Regions from separate parts of the Streptomyces sp. NPDC005706 genome, predicted to be linked through region 1. Evidence: riboswitches for the same ligand, from Rfam matches in the RefSeq annotation. Region 1 holds a riboswitch; each other region holds the start of a gene.

Region 1 (4,542 bases):
GCCTTCGCCTACGCGGCCGAGGACGACCTCGCGCGGCTGCGCGCGCTGCTGGACCGGCGGACCTCCGCCCTGCGCCGGCTGCGCGCCGCCGTGCGCTGGTACGCGCCCACGGGCCAGGCCAAGGGCTGGCGGCTGTGGATCGAGGGCTGGGCGGTGTCGCTGCGCGAGCCGGCCCTGCGGGCGGTCACCCGGGACCTCGACCAGCGGTGGAAGGCGGCGATCGCCGCGGTCATCGCCGAGGGCGTGGCGGCGGGCGAGTTCACCTGCCCCGACCCCACGGGCACGGCCCTGCGGCTCACCGCCCTGCTCGACGGCCTGGCCGTGCAGCTCACGTCCTACCCGGGCGCGGTGCCACGCGCCCGCGCGCAGGAGTGGGTGAACGACGCCTTGGCCAGGGAACTGGGCCTGTAGCGCGCGGAGTCGACCGGCCGGAGCGCACCGGCATGGAACACGGGCCGGGTCCGGTGGGCGCGCGGGCGTGCCCCGCACCGCCGGGATCGCGGTACGGGGCACGGTCACGCCGCGCGCGGGGTCAGGCGACCGACGCGATGCGCAGCTTGATGTCGTCCGGCGAGAGCGCGCCCTTCGCCGTGACGTGGTCCCCGGAGGACTCGCCTCGCAGCCGGCGGCCGATCCACGGGACGAGGTACTCGCGGGCCCAGTGGACGTCGTCCCGGCGGATCTCCAGGGTGCCCCGGGGCGGCAGCGGCGGCCAGGCCTGCTCCGGGTCGGCCGGGATCTCCAGGCCGAGGGCCTGACCGGCGCGCAGCGCCACGCGCGTGTGCCCCTCGGGCGAGAGGTGCAGCCGGTCGTTGTCCCAGGCCCTGCGGTCCTGGACGGACCTCAGGGACCAAAGGTCGAGCACGGGGCAGCCGTACCGGTCGGCGATGGCGCGGACGTGCCCGTTGTAGGTGGCGATCTTGCCGCGCAGATGCTTGAGCACCGGCACGCCCCGGGTGTCGAAGCCGGTCGTCACCATCACCGTGCCCGCGGCCGCCGCGAGGGGGGCGAGGGCCCGCTCGAAGCGCTCGGCCACCTCGTCGGGGTCGGTGCCCGGCCGGATGATGTCGTTGCCGCCCGCACAGAAGGAGACGAGGTCCGGGGCCAGTTCGACGGCCCTGGGAAGCTGGTGCTCGACGATCTGGTCGAGCAGCTTCCCGCGGACCGCGAGGTTGGTGTACTTGAAGTCGCCCTCGGGCCGCCGGTCGGCGAGCAGGACCGCGAACCGGTCGGCCCAGCCGACGAACGCCCCGTCGGGCCCGGGGTCGCCGACGCCCTCGGTGAAGCTGTCCCCCACCGCCACGTACGACCCGATCACTGATGTGTTGTCACTCTTCGAATCGTCTGCCACGTCGGACCATGATTCACCTTTGGATGTGACTTACGCGACCGTAGGCAGGGGTTGACTAGCGGTGAGATGAGACACCCTTAAAGAAATTGCCAACCCAGGAATACGGCCGGTACGGGGACCGTCCGGACACACCGAAGGCCGGACCCGGGGATCGGGGGTCCGGCCTTCGGAGGCGTGTCAGGCAGGTGGTCGTGAGGAGCGCGTCCCTCGGCGCCGGTGGCTCAGAGGGCGACGCCGTGCGAGCGGAGGTAGGCGACCGGGTCCACGTCCGAGCCGTAGTTCGGCGTGGTGCGGATCTCGAAGTGCAGGTGCGGGCCGGTCACGTTGCCGGTGGCGCCGGACAGGCCGACCTGCTGCCCCGGGGTCACCGTCTGACCGGCCGACACCGAGAGCTGCGAGAGGTGGGCGTACTGGGCGTAGTAGCCGTCGTTCAGCTTGATGACGACCTGGTTGCCGTACGCGCCGCCCCAGCCGGCGGAGACGACGGTGCCGGCGCCGACGGCCTTGAGGGAGGTGCCGGTGGGGACGACGAAGTCGACGCCCGTGTGGTAGCCGCTGGACCACATGCTGCCCGCCACGTGGTACGCGGTGCCGACGGTGGGCGCGGCGACCGGGAGGTTGTAGCCGGTGGCGGGGGCCGCCTGGGTGGCCTGGGCCACCGGAGACGCCGGGGCGACCTTGGTGGCCTGGGCCACCGGAGACGCCGGGGCGACCTTGGTGGCCTGGGCCACCGGAGACGCTTGGACGGCGGGGGTCGCGGGGGTGTACCGGGCGGCCTTCGCCGGGGCCTCCGCGCGGGCCTTCGAAGGCTGCGCGGGGGCGGGGGACTCGGCGCGGGTCGGGGCGGCGGCCTTCTTGCCGAGCGACAGCCTCAGACCCGGGTGGATCAGGGCCGGATTCTCGCCGACGGTCTGCCGGTTGTCCGCGTAGAGCCGGTGCCAGCCCCCGCTCACGTGCTGCTCGCCGGCGATCTTCGCGAGGCAGTCGCCGGACTTCACCGTGTAGGTGCGAACGCCGGAGGCCTGCTGCGCGGCGGTCTTCCCGGCCGCCGTCTTCGCCACGGACTGCACGGTCTTTCCGGAGACGGGCTGCGCGGTGACGGCGTGCGCTCCGGTGGCACCCAGCAGGGGCAGGGCCAGTGCGGCACCGCCGGTTCCGGCGACGGCGACGGAACGGGTGAAACGCTGAGTCTTGGGACGGCGGTGCTTACCCTTCGCGGGCATGACGCATTCCTCTCCGGCGCCTGCGGGGTGAGCTGTCGGGTTCGGGCTGGAGCTGCCCGGCCGCGCGGTGCGCGGCTGCACCCCGAGCCTGTCGCGGAGACCGGGACAGGCAGTCGTACCTGTTGGGTCCCCCGCTCCTGCCGCGCACGGGTCATGTGTGTGGGACTCCGGGCGGCGGCAGGATTCGGCGTTCCGTCCGGATTGATGGCGAACGTAAGCGAGCCCGACGCGCGGAAACAAGCGACCGATTCCCGGCGTTCACGTGCCAGAAGATCCAAATGGGATATTCGTGGTCACGGTGCGTGAATTCGCACCCGCGCGGTCGGGTCAAGTTGCCGTATCCGCTTGGGGATTAGGTGGACATGACGAACAGCGGACGGTCACGGCTATGACGCTCCTCACGCGCCACTCCCCCAGGCGCCCCCATTCCACACCGAGTTGTAACGAAGGGGTCAGTCAGGACATAAGGGTCAGATACGGCGCAGGCGGAAAACTGCCGCGTCCAGATCGCCGTGCAGCCCGGTCGGCAGTCCGTGGTGCAGCAGAACGGCACCTCGGTGAACTTCGCCCGTTTCGCGGCATTCGTACGATGCCGTCGCGTCGAGTCCGCGCAGCCGTACGCGCGGTACCGGCTCTCCGTAGCTCTGCGTCTGGAGGCAGGCCAGGACCACCGCCTCGTCCCCCAGCACGTACTGGACGGCGCTCAGGCCGCCCGTCGGAGGCCGCAGCCGGTACAGGTCGCCCTGCTGGACGAGCGGCCGGATCTCCTTGTGGAGGGCCACCCACTCCCCGGCTTCGGCCAGTTCCTCGTCGGTCCACTCGGTGAGGTCGCCGCCGATACCGAGCACACCCGCCATGGAGCTGACGAACCGGAAGCGCAGGGAGCTGGTCCTGCCGTTGAGCTGCGTGTTCGGGCTGTCGGTGACCCAGGCCGCCATCACGCGCGCGGGGTGGATCTGGCTGAAGCCGTGCTGGATGGCGAGCCGGTCGAGCGGGTCGGTGTTGTCGGAGGTCCACACCTGGTCGGTGCGGCTCAGCACGCCGAGGTCGATCCGGCCGCCGCCACCCGAGCACGACTCGAAGGCGACCCGGGGGTGGGCGGCGCGCAGCCGGTCCAGCAGGGCGTACAGCGCGCGGACGTGGTCGACCCACAGGCGCTGCGGGTACGGCTCCCCCGGCCAGCCGGCGTCGGTGAAGCAGCGGTTGAAGTCCCACTTCACATAGTCGATGGGGGCGCCGGACAGCAGGGTGTCCAGCCGCTCCCACAGGTACTCCTGGACGTCCTCCCGGGCGAGGTTGAGGACGAGCTGGTTGCGCAGTTCCGTCCGTCTGCGGCCCGGCTGGTACTGCACCCAGTCGGGGTGGGCCCGGTACAGCTCGCTGTCCGGGTTGACCATCTCGGGCTCGACCCAGATGCCGAACCGCATGCCGAGGCCGTGCACCTGCTCCGCCAGGGGCTTGAGGCCGTGCGGGAACCGGTCGGGATTGGGGGTCCAGTCGCCGAGCCCGGCCCGGTCGCTGGTGCGGGCCCCGAACCAGCCGTCGTCGACGACGAACAGCTCGACGCCGATGCCGGCCGCGCGCCGGGCGAGCGCCGCCTGCTGCTCTTCGGAGATGTCGAAGAACGTCGCCTCCCAGGAGTTGAACAGCACCGGCCGGTCCCGCTCGGCGTCCGGGATCACATGCGCGCGCTGGTAGGCGTGCCAGGTCCGGCTGGCCCCGCCGAAGCCGCCGTCGCTCCACAGACCCGCGAAGACGGGGGTGGTGTACGACTCCCCCGGCGCCAGGAGCAGCAGGCCCGAGTCGTCGTGGCCGGCCCCGCCGGTGATCTGCACGCGCGCGTCCGGGAGTTGGGCGACGGCGATCCGCCAGGAGCCGGACCAGCCGAGCGCGCAGCCCCAGACCTCGCCGCGTTCCTCGGTGGCGTCGGTGTCGAGGGCGACCCAGGGCAGGTGCTGGTGGCCGGTG
Region 2 (4,542 bases), on a different contig from region 1:
TCTCCGGCCTGATCCGCGCCTCCGACCACGGTGAGCACCTCACCGAGAACGAGGCCGCCGCGATGGCCTTCATCCTTCTGTTCGCCGGCTTCGAGACGACCGTCAACCTCATCGGCAACGGCACCTACGCCCTGCTCAACCACCCGGAGCAGCGCCACCGGCTGCAGAACTCCCTCGCCCGCGGCGAACAGGGTCTGCTGGAGACCGGTGTCGAGGAACTGCTCCGCTACGACGGCCCGGTCGAGCTGGCCACCTGGCGGTTCGCCACCCGGCCGCTGACCCTCGGCGGGCAGGAGATCGCGGCCGGCGACCCGGTGCTCGTCGTCCTCGCCGCCGCCGACCGGGACCCGGAGCGGTTCGCCGGTCCCGACGTCCTGGACCTCTCCCGCGGGGACAACCAGCACCTCGGCTACGGCCACGGCATCCACTACTGCCTCGGCGCCCCGCTCGCCCGGCTGGAGGGCCGGACCGCGCTCGCCACGCTCCTCACCCGCCTCCCCGACCTGCGGCTCGCGGCCGATCCGGCCGACCTGCGCTGGCGCGGCGGGCTCATCATGCGCGGCCTGCGCACCCTGCCCGTGGAGTTCACCCCGGCCACGGAACAGGCCGTACAACCGTAAACATGACGGGCGTTCAACTCTGTGATCTTCACGTGATCTGTGCGGCATGAACTTGTGACAAGTGATCGTATGCCTATACGTTCACCCATCAACGCGGCCCGAGCATTGGGCGCCGCGTCGGTCCCGCTGTCGCACGAAAGGCTTCCGCATGCTCTCCGGGAACGGTCGTCACCGTCGCCCCCGTCAGGCTCCGGCTCTTCTCGTCGCGGCCGGAGTGACCGGCTCCGCCATCGCCATCCCGCTCCTCGGTGCCGCGAGCGCCAACGCCGCCGACGGCACCACCTGGGACAAGGTCGCCGAGTGCGAGAGCGGCGGCTCGTGGAGCGCCGACACGGGCAACGGGTACTACGGCGGACTGCAGATCTCCCAGGACGACTGGAACGCCTACGGCGGCACCAAGTACGCCGCCACCGCCGACCTGGCGAGCCGTTCCCAGCAGATCGCCGTCGCCGAGAAGATCCTCGCCGACAAGGGCACCACGCCCTGGACCACCTGTGCCCTGCTCTCCGGCCTGACCTCCGACTCAGGGTCCCTGGACGTCGACACGGGCGTCGCAGGCTCCGGGAAGTCCGGCTCGGACCACGGCGGGTCCGGCGACTCCTCCGGCTCCACGGACTCGTCCGATTCCGCCGGTGATTCCGACTCGTCCGGTCTGCCGGATTCCTCCTCCTCGCCCGACTCCTCCGACTCCGGCTCCGAGTCCGACTCTTCCTCGGACTCGGTCGGCAAGTCGTCCCCGGACGCGGGCGAGAGTGCCGGCTCCAAGGGGTCGGACAAGGGCACGGACACTCCCAAGTCCGACAAATCCACCTCGCCGCGCGCCGGGGAGTCGCAGGGGAGCGAGTCCGCGACCCCGGACCCGGTCGTGGAGGACTCGGACAATTCATGGCAGACCGGCGGTTCTTGGAGCCTCGTCGACACCGGAGCGCTCAGCAGTGGCGGACGTCACCGCGGCGGCAGTGCGGACGAAAGCGTGACAAACGGTCAGGACGCCTCCTCGTCGGGGAAGCACGCCTCCCGCGGGACGGACACCTACACCGTGCATGAGGGCGACACCCTCGCCTCCATCGCCGACTCCCTTGACGTGGACGGCGGATGGCACGAGCTGTACGCCCGGAACAAGAAGGCCATCGGTACCGACCCGAACCACATCTCCGCCGGTCAGACCCTGGAAGTCGGTAGCGAAACGGGCCAAAAGCAGCGGTAGTTGACGACCGGATTGGGCGTCGATGTCCGTTTCGGTGAAAGTGTGGGATGAGTCTCAGAAGCCCTGATCGTCTTTGAAATTCCCTCGATCGCGTGTCTACGGTCGTGACCGCTCGTCACCACGAGCCCCGGCTGTCGCAACGCCGAATCCTGCCAGCGGCCGCCCGGGAACAGTCGTCGCGTAAAGCGCCGTAGGCAGGAGCGGGGGACCCAAGGTAAGTGCCGGAACCAGCGGTCACGCTGGAACCGGCTAGGGGTGGAGCCGCGGCCCGTGAAAGCGGGCCCGCGGCCGGGCAACTCAACCGGCCCGAACCCGACAGCTCACCTCGCAGGCGTCGGTGAGGGGATCCATCCATGCTGTTCTCCAGCAAGGGCAAGCACCGTCGTCCGTCCAAGGCCACCCGTGCCATCGCGCTCGCCGGTGTCACCGGCGCCGCCGTCGCCGCCCCGCTGATGGCGGCCGGCAACGCCTCCGCCGCCACCACCTCCGAGTGGGACGCGGTCGCCCAGTGCGAGTCCGGTGGCAACTGGTCCATCAACACCGGCAACGGCTACTACGGCGGTCTGCAGTTCTCCGCCTCCACCTGGGCCGCCTACGGCGGCACGCAGTACGCCGGCCAGGCCAACCAGGCCTCCAAGGCCCAGCAGATAGCCGTCGCCGAGAAGGTCCTCGCCGCCCAGGGCAAGGGCGCCTGGCCGGTGTGCGGCAAGGGCCTGTCGAGCACCCCCAACAGCGGCTCCGCCCCGAGCGGCTCCTCCAAGAGCACCTCCTCGGGCAGCACCGCCACCCGCTCCACCGACCAGCAGGCCGCCTCCCGTTCCAGCGAGCGTCCGGCCGCGAGCGCGAAGAAGACCGTCACCACCCCGACCGGCAAGAAGGTCAAGAAGGGCGACGGCGAGTACAAGGTGGTCAAGGGCGACACCCTCGGCACCATCGCCGAGAAGCACAAGGTCGACGGCGGCTGGCAGAAGCTCTTCAAGCTGAACAAGGACATCGTCGAGGACGCCGACCTCATCTACCCGGGCCAGCAGCTGCACCTGAAGTGACACCTGGCTCCGACCGGAACCACAGTGCCCTCACAAGGCCGTCCCCCAAGCTGAAGGCCGCGTGAGGGCCATTCCCCCCGTCCCCCACGGGCTCCCCGCCCCGGTGCGTGTTCCCCCATACGCACCGGGGCGGGGCTGTGTTTTTCCCGGCCCCTTTCCCCATTCGTTCGCGGAACCTCACCGAACCGCTTTGTTCCGGGCAGGAACAATGGGTACCGTCTCCCTGTCCACGGGACGGTCGGTCGGTGGCCGACGCCCCTTGGACGGTTAGGCTCTAGTCGCAAGGCAGAGCCGTAAGGCACCCCGCCCCGCACTTCCAGCGTCACATCCATGAAGGAGATGCTCGTGCCGTCCATCGACGTCGTCGTAGCCCGGGAAATCCTGGACTCCCGAGGCAACCCCACGGTCGAGGTCGAGGTCGGCCTCGACGACGGCAGCACGGGTCGTGCCGCCGTGCCGTCCGGTGCCTCCACCGGTGCCTTCGAGGCCATCGAGCTCCGTGACGGCGACCCCAACCGCTACCAGGGCAAGGGCGTCGAGAAGGCCGTCCTCGCCGTCATCGAGCAGATCGGCCCGGAGCTCGTCGGCTACGACGCCACCGAGCAGCGCCTGATCGACCAGGCCATGTTCGACCTGGACGCCACCGACAACAAGGGCTCGCTCGGCGCCAACGCCATCCTCGGCGTCTCCCTCGCCGTCGCGCACGCCGCCTCCGAGGCCAGCGACCTGCCGCTGTTCCGCTACCTGGGCGGCCCGAACGCGCACCTGCTGCCGGTGCCGATGATGAACATCCTGAACGGCGGCTCGCACGCCGACTCCAACGTGGACATCCAGGAGTTCATGATCGCTCCGATCGGCGCGGAGTCCTTCTCCGAGGCCCTGCGCTGGGGCACCGAGGTCTACCACACGCTGAAGAAGGTCCTGAAGAGCAAGGGCCTGTCCACCGGCCTCGGCGACGAGGGCGGCTTCGCCCCGAACCTCGGCTCCAACCGTGAGGCCCTCGACCTCATCCTCGAGGCCGTCAAGGAAGCCGGCTACGCGCCCGGCGAGCAGATCGCCCTCGCGCTCGACGTCGCCGCCTCCGAGTTCTACAAGGACGGCAAGTACCTCTTCGAGGGCAAGGAGCGCTCCGCCGCCGAGATGACGGAGTACTACGAGGAGCTCGTCGCGGCCTACCCGCTCGTCTCCATCGAGGACCCGCTGTTCGAGGACGACTGGGCCGGCTGGAAGATCATCACCGACAAGCTCGGCGACAAGGTCCAGCTCGTCGGTGACGACCTGTTCGTCACCAACCCCGAGCGCCTCGCCCGCGGCATCGACGAGGGTGCCGCCAACGCCCTGCTGGTCAAGGTGAACCAGATCGGCTCGCTCACCGAGACCCTGGACGCCGTCGAGCTGGCCCAGCGCAGCGGCTTCAAGTGCATGATGTCCCACCGCTCCGGTGAGACCGAGGACGTCACCATCGCCGACCTGGCCGTCGCCACCAACTGCGGCCAGATCAAGACCGGCGCCCCGGCCCGCTCCGAGCGCGTCGCCAAGTACAACCAGCTGCTGCGCATCGAGGAGATCCTCGACGACGCCGCGGTGTACGCCGGCCGCAGCGCCTTCCCGCGCTTCCGCGGCCACACCGAGGTCTCCAAGGGCTGACCTCCGCCGGGCCGATCCGAAC
Region 3 (4,542 bases), on a different contig from region 1:
CGGCGTTGCCCGTCCCCTCGAAGGCCGTCGCGGTGGCCGCGCCCGCCAGGGCGAGGGTGACGGCCGTGCGGGCCGTGTTGCCGCCGAGCGAGCGCTGTCGGGGCTTGCGGTGGGCTGCCACCTGGACCGTCACGTCCTTCCATGGGACCTCTGCGGCCGAGCGGTAGGGGTGTCCGGCGGCGGCCCGCACAGGGGAACGGGCCGCCGCCGGACCTTTCTCGGCGGAGGTGGCCGGCGGCCGCCCCTGGCCCGGGCGGCGGTGGGAAGCCGGTCACCTGGGGGAGGACGCTAGGCCGGACTGTGACAGGTTGGTAACGCACTGTACGGAAGTGGCCGAGACGGACCGGGACGTACGCCTCTGTGATCGCATTGCCGGGCCATGGCTGCCGCCTTCACGCTGCGTAGTGACCGAAGCGTGCATTGAGGGGCCCGCGGGGGCCGTGTGGTGCTATGCGGCGCATATATGCAAGATCCCCCGCGAGGGGCGGCGCCGTGGGGCGGGCCCGGTGACCGGCCGTCCGGGACTCCCTCATAGGCTCCTGGTCATGGACGTACTCATCCATCTCCTCGTCGGCCTGCACATCATCGGTATCGCCGCGCTGCTTGGCGGTTTCCTCACCCAGATGAAGGCGATGGGCCAGGGCACGGCCCGGTTCGTCCCCGGGATGCTGCACGGCGCGTTCACCATGCTGGTCACCGGCGTGGCCCTCGTCGGGCTCAACGAGGCCGACGGCCACCACGTCAACACCTTCAAGATCGGCGTGAAGCTGGCCCTGCTGATCGTCATCCTCGGACTGGTCTACGTCCAGCGCGACGAGGAGAAGGTGGACAAGCGCGTCTTCGGACTCGTCGGAGCGCTGACCATGGCGAACATCTTCATCGCCGTGCTGTGGACCTGAGGCTCAGCGCGCCCTGACGCGCCCTGACGAGGCCGGCGCGGGCCGCGAGCACCGCGCCGGCCGCGACCGCCAGCCACACCGCCACCGCCAGCCACACAAGTACCTGGCCCGGACTCCGCAGCCACCCGATGTTCAGGACCGCCGCGACCGACAGGGTCGACGACGCCGTCATACCCAGCGGGAACACCGTCGACCAGCGCCGCACGTCGAAGCGCAGCCGCGGCCGGGCCACCTCGGCGGCCAGCAGGACCACGCAGCACGCCAGGTCCAGCGCCAGCAGCGTGACCGTGACATCGCGCAGCACGCCCCGGTCGTCGTCGTTCCACAGATACAGCCGCGCACTGTCGGCGGCGAGCAGTTTCGCCCCGGCCAGCGCCGAGATGGCGAGCGCCCCGCCCGCGATCCAGTGGTCCCCGGCACCCTCCAGCACCTGACGGGGATCGAAGCGCGCGAGCGCCAGGCCGTAGAGGACCAGGCCCAGCCAGAACAGCAGCAGCGCGGCGCGCGCGAGCCATGCCGTCGTCTCCGCCGCGGCCAGGGTGGCCGCCAGCACCGCGAGCCCCTGTGTGGCCACACAACACAGGAACACCGCCCCCGGCATGCGCCGCCCCCAGTGGCGTACGACGAGAAGCAGCAGCACCGGCCACAGCAGGACCGCCAGTGCCAGGGCGGCCTCGGCCAGGGTCTGCCGGCCGAGCAGCGAGAACCGGGTGCCGACCACCGTCGTGGCGGCGACCGCGGAGAGCGCGCCGGGGCTCTTCGCCTCGGCCAGCCAACGCGGCCGCTGCGTCACCAGCCGTACGGCGAAGTCGGCGGCGAGCGCCAGCCAGGCGAGGCAGGCCAGCCACAGGAAGACGAGCGACACCGTCTCGGGACCGGTCAGATGCAGGCCAACCGACACGATGCCGCTCGCCATGACGGCGGCCCCCGCCGCCGGCGGACGCCCCGCCCACCACGTACGCAGACCGGAGAAGCCGGGCATGGGCATGCGCCCGATGCTAGGGAGCGGCGGCGCCGGCGCTCGCGGGGCACGCGCGCGTGGAGCCCGAAAAGAGCACCGTCAGGCCGGCCGCACCACCCGGTGAACGACCGACTCGCCCGCCAGGTGGACCGGCTCCTCGCGCACATACGCACCGGGGCGCGGGGCATGGATCATCGTCCCTGCTCCCGTGCACAGGCCCACGTGGCTGCTGTCGTCGTGGAAGAAGACCAGGTCACCTGGGCGCGCCTCGGCGAGCGGGATCGCGGCGCCCATGCCGGCCTGGTCACGCGCGGCACGCGGCAGGGTGACGCCGGCGGCCTTCCAGGCGGCCTGGGTGAGGCCGGAGCAGTCGTAGGAGCCTGGCCCGCTGGCACCTGAGACGTACGGCTTGCCGATCTGGGCGCGGGCGAAGGCGATCGCCTTCTCGGCCTTGGTGACGGGGGCCGGCGGGGCGACGGGCGGCACGCTCACCGGCCGCGCCGCGGACCGCGGCCGCTCCGGGGCCCGGGCCGGGACCGAAGACGGAGCCGGAGCCGAGTGCGGGGCCAGGACCGAGTGCGGGGCCACGGCCGAGGGCGGAGCCGGGACCGAAGTCAGAGCCGGGTCCGGGGCAAGGAGCGAAGCCGAAGCCGGATCCACGACCGGGACCGGAGCAGGAGGCGGAGCCTGATCCGGGACCGGAGCCGTCAGCCGGTACAGCAGCTCGCGCGCGGTTGTGAGCTTGTGCTGGACGGCCGCCTTGGCCGTCTTCACGTCGTACTGTGCGGCGGCCGGCGCCTCGGGGGCCCTGGGAGTCTTCCCGCGCCCGGCCGCGCCCTTCACCCGGGAGGCCAGCCGGTTCATCAGCCGGTTCTGGGCGAAGTGGTCGTCCGGGTACTCCGCGAGCAGCGAGCCGGCCGTCTCGGGAGCGGCGGCGAACGGGGCCAGCCCCTCGCGGGCCTTCGTGAACAGGCCCGGACGCCGGACGGCCTCCGCGCGCGGGGCCTCGGCGCGAGCCCGCTGCGCGGCCGCGGCTTCCTCCTCCGGGTCCGCCCTGCGGTACAGCTCGTCGATCTTCTTCTCGACCTCCTCCACGCTCGGCCTGCCGTCGCCCGCGGAGGAGGCGGAGGCCGAAGCGGCCCCGGCCGTCTGGGACAGGACGGCCACGGAGGTGAGTGCGGCAGTGGCCAGGACGGGGGTGCGGATGCCCGTCCCGCGGGTTCCCGGGGGACCCGGCTTGCGGTGCGACGCCAAGGGTGGCGACTCCTTCCAACGTGCCGCCTACCGGGTTAGCTGTCGGGTTCGGGCGGGTGGTTCGGAAGGGTTGCCCTACGGCGTCGTCCCGGGCGGGAGTCGGCCGATTCACCCCAGGATCGGTGGGTCCCCGGCTCCGGTCGCCGCGAAGGGGCGCACCGGACTCGGCGGAGGCCGCGCGGCCCGGCGAGGTTCGCCGGTAGGGGTCGTGCGGCCTGACGGCAACCTAGCCAACTCGTGTGACTCCTGTGAAGGTTGCTGTGCCATATGTCCGATACATTTCCGTGACCCGGGGCCAGTTTCATACGGGCGTGACAAGGTGCTTTCGCAGTGTGAGGAGTTCGGCCGCAGCCGTGGCGCGATGGCCGACGCGCCGCTGCCGTGTCGTGTCGCGGACCTCACGGGTGCCGACTTTCCGGTGCCGGGACCGGTTGTCGGTGCGGGCCCCTAAACTCGTAGAGCGATGAGCAGCCTCTTTGACGACAGCTTCCTGGCGGACCTCCAGGCCCCTCGCGGGCACGCGGAGGAGCCCCCGCCGCCGCCCGAGGACGATCACGCTCCGGAGCCCCTTCCGGACGATCTGTTCGGCGGGAAGTTCGACGTGCCGCCGGACCGGGACACCCACTACCGCGACGGCGCCCCGCGTCCCGTGATCGACCCGGACGCGCTGCTGCGGGGGCTGAACGACAACCAGCGCGCCGCGGTCGTCCACGCCGACTCGCCGCTGCTCATCGTGGCCGGCGCGGGCTCCGGGAAGACCCGCGTGCTCACCCACCGCATCGCCCACCTCCTCGCCGCGCGGAACGTGCACCCGGGCCAGATCCTCGCGATCACCTTCACCAACAAGGCCGCGGGCGAGATGAAGGAGCGGGTCGAGCAGCTCGTCGGCCCGCGCGCCGGCGCGATGTGGGTGATGACCTTCCACAGCGCGTGCGTGCGCATCCTGCGGCGCGAGTCCAAGAGGCTCGGCTTCACGTCGTCGTTCTCGATCTACGACGCCGCCGACTCCAAGCGCCTGATGTCCCTGGTCTGCCGCGACCTAGACCTCGACCCCAAGCGCTTCCCGCCGAAGTCCTTCAGCGCCAAGATCAGCAACCTGAAGAACGAGCTGATCGACGAGGAGGACTTCGCCGCCCAGGCCACCGACGGCTTCGAGAAGACCCTCGCCCAGGCCTACGCGCTCTACCAGTCACGGCTGCGCGAGGCCAACGCGCTGGACTTCGACGACCTGATCATGACGACGGTCAACCTGCTGCGCGCCTTCCCGGACGTCGCCGAGCACTACCGCCGCCGGTTCCGGCACGTCATGGTCGACGAGTACCAGGACACCAACCACGCCCAGTACGCCCTCGTACGAGAACTGGTGGGCACCGGGCAGCATGACGAGGACGTACCGCCCGGCGAGTCCGACCTGCCGCCCGCCGAACT
Region 4 (4,542 bases), on a different contig from region 1:
GTACCACCGAGCTGCACACCGAGCTCGAGCGGGAACTGGCGGACTTCTGCGGCTTCGAGGCGGCCCTGGTCTTCTCCTCCGGCTACGCCGCCAACCTGGCCGCGGTCACCGCGCTGGGCCCGCACGGGTCCCTGATCGTGTCCGACGCGGGCAACCACGCCTCGCTCATCGACGGCTGCCGGCTCGCCCGGGGCACCACCCAGGTGGTCGGGCACGCCGACCCGGAGGCCGTGGGCAAGGCGCTCGGCACACACCCGGGACCGGCGATCGCCGTCTCCGACACGGTGTTCTCCGTCGACGGCGACGCGGCACCGCTGGCCGCCCTGGCCGAGGCGTGCCGTGAGCACGGCGCGGGCCTGGTCCTGGACGACGCGCACGGGCTCGGGGTGCTCGGTGACGGCGGCCGGGGCGCTCCGTACGCCGCCGGGCTGGCGGGCGCCGCGGACGTGGTCGTCACGGCGACACTGTCGAAGTCGCTCGGCAGCCAGGGCGGTGTGGTGCTGGGGCCGGCCCGGGTCGTCGCCCACCTGGTCAACGCCGCCCGCACGTTCATCTTCGACACCGGTCTCGCCCCCGCGGCCGTGGGCGCCGCGCTCGCGGCGCTGAGGCTGCTGCGGCGCGAGCCGTCGCGGGCGCAACGGGCCCGCGCGGTCGCCGCCGAACTGCACGCACGGCTGACCGCCGCGGGTCTGGAGGCGGTACGACCGGACGCCGCGGTGGTCTCCGTGCGGGCTCCGTCCCCGGAGCAGGCCGTGCGCTGGGCGGCCGACTGCCGTACGGCAGGCCTGGCCGTGGGCTGCTTCCGTCCTCCTTCCGTGCCCGACGGCATCTCGCGGCTGCGGCTGACCGCCCGTGCGGACCTCTCCGGGGCCGAGATCGAACGCGCTGTACGTGTGATTCGCGAGGCGCGACCATGAGTCGGCGTGACACGGCCGCACATCTGGCGAAAGTGATCGGATCTGATCAGTAGGGGTCGGCCCGCCGGCCGGTGGTCAGGTCGGGTTCGACCCGGTCACCGGAGCGTTGCCACGAAGCCCGCCCAGCTCCCGGGGGAGAAGAGCAGCGCGGGTCCGGCCGGAGCCTTGGAGTCGCGCACGGCGAGCAGTCCGGCCCACGGGCCGGAGTGCGGCCGGGCCGTCTCCACGCAGTTGTTCGCTCCGGTGCTGTAGCTGCTGCGCAGCCACCGCACGTCGTGCAGATCGGTACTGGCTGGGACGTTCCGAGGCAGTGCTGTCATGGTGCCTCCTTACGCGCCGTCACCTATCCCGGCGATGTAGTCCAACGATTCCTCGGGTGAAAGGGCGTGGAACTGAAGGGTGTCGAAGGCCTCGGCGTAGGCCATGAGGTCTTCTTTCCGTTCCAGGTAGAGGCTACTCGTCAACTGGTCGAGAACAACCACGTCCAGATCAGAAGTGCTCGGAAATGAGAAGATAACGAAAGGCCCGGTGAGGCCGATATGCGCCCCCGCCGCGAACGGCAGTACCTGGAGCCGAACCTGGGGCAGCCGGGCGGCCTCCATCAGCCGTTCCAGTTGCCGCGCCATCACCTCGGGGCCGCCGACCTCCCGCCTGAGCACCGCCTCGTCCAGTACCGCGGTCAGCTTCAGCGGCGGCTCGGACCGGAGCACGTCCTGCCTCGCGAGCCGCACCTCCACCAGGGCGTCCAGCCGCTCCTCGTCCACTCCCTCCACCGCCGCCCGGGTCACCGCGCGAGCGTATTCGGGCGTCTGCAGTAGGCCGGGAACCACCGTGGTCTCCAGGGTGCGCATCCCGCTCGCCTGCGACTCCAGACTGATGAAGTCGCGGTAGGTGGGCGGCAGGACGCCCCGGTACGCGTGCCACCAGCGGTTGCGGCCGCCCGCGTCCTTCGAGCCCGTCAACATCAGCAGCAGGTCGCGCAGTTGCCGGTCCCGGACGTCGTAGGCGTCGAGGAGTAACCGTACGTCCGCCGGCCTCACCCCGCTGGCGCCGGTCTCGATGCGGCTCACCTTCGACTGGTGCCAGCCCACCAGGAGGGCCGCCTCGCCACTGGTGAGCCCGGCCCCGGTGCGCAGCGCGCGCAGTTCGGCGCCCAGCTTGCGGCGCCGGACCGCGGGACCGTTCTGCATGGGAACTCCTTACTCCTTCCGGGCCGCCCGGATACGGTCTCGCGTCGCAGAGTTCACCGCTTCGGGCGACAGATATATGCATATCTTGGTGGATCGCTCCCCTGACCGGCCCGGTGATGGCAGTCTGGCGAAGAAGCACCAGTCCGGGACCGTACTCGAACCATCCGCTCCTCGTCGGACTGCGGTCCCGTGGGAAAGGGACGACGTCGCCATGGCAGACCACCTGGAAGCATCCGTCACTCTGCCGAGCGATCCCGCCTCGGTCTCCGCGGCCCGTTCCTACGTGGTGGGCACCCTCGCGGAGTGGGGCCTGCCGTCGGACACCGACGTGGCCGACACCGTGCGACTCATCGTCTCCGAACTCGCCACCAACGCCGTGCAGCACACCTTCGGTCAGTCACCCACCTTCACGGTCGACATCGCGCTGGACCGTGACGAACACCTGCGCATCGGTGTCACGGACAGCCATCCGCGCTTTCCGAAGAGACTGCCCGCCGCCGTCCAGCAGGACAACGGGCGCGGCATGGTCATCATCCGCTGGCTCACCGCCGAGTGCGGCGGCAGACTCCGCGTCCGCCCCACCCGCGAGGGCGGCAAGACGGTGTCGATCGAACTGCCGTGGACGCCCCAGGGGGAGCAGCTCACGACGGCCGGGCAGCAGGAACCCTAGAAGAGGAACTGCGGAAGCCGGGGGACCGCGGCCCGGCGCGCGGCCCTGCGGCCGCCTCGGTGGCCCGTCACGGAGCCGGACGCGGCCGCGCCGCCCCGGGGCCGCCCGCGTGCTTCAGGCGGGCGCCGGGACGGCGCCGACGGTCAGGGGGAGCGGCCCTGCTGCTGGAGCCGCTCCGGGGGCTGGGCCGGGTCAGCTGACCCGGCCGTACCAGACGCTCCGTGTCCAGATCTTCTCGAGCCGCACCACGGCCCCGGTCTTCGGGGCGTGCCAGATCTTGCCCTTCCCGGCGTAGATGCCGACGTGGTAAACGCTGGATCCGGAGTGGAAGAAGACCAGGTCACCGGCCCTGCGGTGGCCGGCGGAAATATGCCGGGTCCGGTTGTACTGCTGGGCTGCCGTACGCGGCAGCTTCTTGCCCGCCTTCTTGAACGAGTAGAGCGTCAGACCCGAGCAGTCGAATCGGCGCGGACCGGTTGCCCCGTACTGGTAAGGAGAGCCCTTCTTGGAGGCGGCGATGTGCAGAGCCTTCGTCGCCAGCGTGGCGGCCGAGGCCTCACCGGCCAGGCCGGGCACGGCGATGGAGCCGCCCACCGCGGCAAGCGTAAGAGCCGAGGCCGTACCGGCCCGGGCCATCATCGACGGGACACGATTCAGCGCAGTCATGCGCAACCCTTCGTCAGCCGCCTGTGAAGGATGACCTGTCGGATTCGGGCTGGCGAAGTGGCCCGGCCGCGTTGCCGCGGCTTCACCCCAAGGGCTGCTCGGCACGACCGTCCGTCTGCGACGAACGTCCGTCCCGGCGACCCGTCTTGCCTGGGTCCTCCACTCCTGCCGATCCACTCCTGTCGACCGGTCATCCGGGCGGCGGCAGGACTCGGCGTCCGCACGGATCGCCCCGCCGCGGTGGCGGGGTCTTGTCGTCAGACAGGGATCTTCACTCACAGGTGTCCGAAAATCCCAATGGAACCGGGGATTTGTGGCGTTACTCACCACTCACCCGTTCGGGTGGACACTGCTCTGTTCGAGTCTCCGTCAACTCCCGGACGTAGCCCCGGACCTGGGAAAAAGCGTCTCCGCGCATCTCCCCGATCCGCCGATCGCGCAAGTCGGAGAGTCAGAAAAAAAGCCCGGAGATACTCCGGCCGGGGGTACGTCGTTCGGGCCGTTTCAACTCCACGCCGGGCGGACCGTCGACGATCGGGTCCACCCGGCGCGGGAACCGGCGTCCGGGTCAGCCCACGCAATCGGGCGGGAGCACGACGCGCGCGGTACGGCGCTCACCGTCGAGCACCCGCAGCGCCCGTGCCAGCGTGTCCCCGTGCAGCTCCGTCTCGCCCCGCCGGTGCATCAGGGCGAGCGCGTCGCGCAGCTCGGCCGCCTTGCGCACCAGGGCCTGCGCCGCGCGCAGCCCGCTGTAGGTGTCTCCCGGCCGCGCCGGGTTGATCCGGCCCAGCAGGTCGGCCGCCTCCAGGTAACGGTCGATCAGCTCGCCCTCGGCCCTGGTCAGCGCGGGCAGCGGCGGAAGCTCCGGCGGCAGCATCGGCGGGTCACTCCGCCCGCTCGGCGCCGGGAGCGGCCTTGCGGCTCGGGACGACACCGTCCACCAGTCCGTACGCCAGCGCGCCCCGCGCGTCCAGCACCAGATCCCGCTCCAGGTCCTGGCCGACCTGCTCCGGCGTGCGCCCGGTGTGCCGGACCAGCAGCCCCTCCATCAGCGCCCGCATCCGGGTCAGCTCCCCGGCCTGGATGAGGAGGTCGCTCG

What was found. Region 1 has a riboswitch for cyclic di-AMP ahead of ABZ478_RS28790 (peptidoglycan DD-metalloendopeptidase family protein). Riboswitches for the same ligand answer to the same signal wherever they lie in the genome.
Region 2: it holds a riboswitch for cyclic di-AMP, as region 1 does, so the genes downstream of both, ABZ478_RS21795 (transglycosylase family protein) here and ABZ478_RS28790 (peptidoglycan DD-metalloendopeptidase family protein) in region 1, are expected to answer to the same signal.
Region 3: it holds a riboswitch for cyclic di-AMP, as region 1 does, so the genes downstream of both, ABZ478_RS03960 (C40 family peptidase) here and ABZ478_RS28790 (peptidoglycan DD-metalloendopeptidase family protein) in region 1, are expected to answer to the same signal.
Region 4: it holds a riboswitch for cyclic di-AMP, as region 1 does, so the genes downstream of both, ABZ478_RS15525 (C40 family peptidase) here and ABZ478_RS28790 (peptidoglycan DD-metalloendopeptidase family protein) in region 1, are expected to answer to the same signal.

The regions. Positions count from the first base shown of each region.
Region 1 is NZ_JBEXYS010000023.1:110,917-115,458, forward strand. It holds gene ABZ478_RS28780 (TetR/AcrR family transcriptional regulator) at 1-411, shown strand, start outside; gene ABZ478_RS28785 (SGNH/GDSL hydrolase family protein) at 533-1,318, opposite strand; gene ABZ478_RS28790 (peptidoglycan DD-metalloendopeptidase family protein) at 1,573-2,574, opposite strand; cyclic di-AMP (ydaO/yuaA leader) riboswitch at 2,579-2,774, opposite strand; gene ABZ478_RS28795 (alpha-galactosidase) at 3,045-4,542, opposite strand, start outside.
Region 2 is NZ_JBEXYS010000013.1:110,654-115,195, forward strand. It holds gene ABZ478_RS21785 (cytochrome P450) at 1-620, shown strand, start outside; gene ABZ478_RS21790 (transglycosylase family protein) at 769-1,827, shown strand; cyclic di-AMP (ydaO/yuaA leader) riboswitch at 2,004-2,176, shown strand; gene ABZ478_RS21795 (transglycosylase family protein) at 2,181-2,873, shown strand; gene eno (phosphopyruvate hydratase) at 3,213-4,520, shown strand.
Region 3 is NZ_JBEXYS010000002.1:71,602-76,143, forward strand. It holds gene ABZ478_RS03945 (NlpC/P60 family protein) at 1-121, opposite strand, end outside; gene ABZ478_RS03950 (hypothetical protein) at 546-899, shown strand; gene ABZ478_RS03955 (hypothetical protein) at 877-1,881, opposite strand; gene ABZ478_RS03960 (C40 family peptidase) at 1,960-3,114, opposite strand; cyclic di-AMP (ydaO/yuaA leader) riboswitch at 3,122-3,294, opposite strand; gene pcrA (DNA helicase PcrA) at 3,578-4,542, shown strand, end outside.
Region 4 is NZ_JBEXYS010000007.1:123,490-128,031, forward strand. It holds gene ABZ478_RS15505 (8-amino-7-oxononanoate synthase) at 1-917, shown strand, start outside; gene ABZ478_RS15510 (DUF397 domain-containing protein) at 1,013-1,237, opposite strand; gene ABZ478_RS15515 (helix-turn-helix transcriptional regulator) at 1,247-2,107, opposite strand; gene ABZ478_RS15520 (ATP-binding protein) at 2,319-2,777, shown strand; gene ABZ478_RS15525 (C40 family peptidase) at 2,970-3,443, opposite strand; cyclic di-AMP (ydaO/yuaA leader) riboswitch at 3,447-3,670, opposite strand; gene ABZ478_RS15530 (hypothetical protein) at 4,012-4,320, opposite strand; gene ABZ478_RS15535 (ATP-dependent Clp protease proteolytic subunit) at 4,328-4,542, opposite strand, start outside.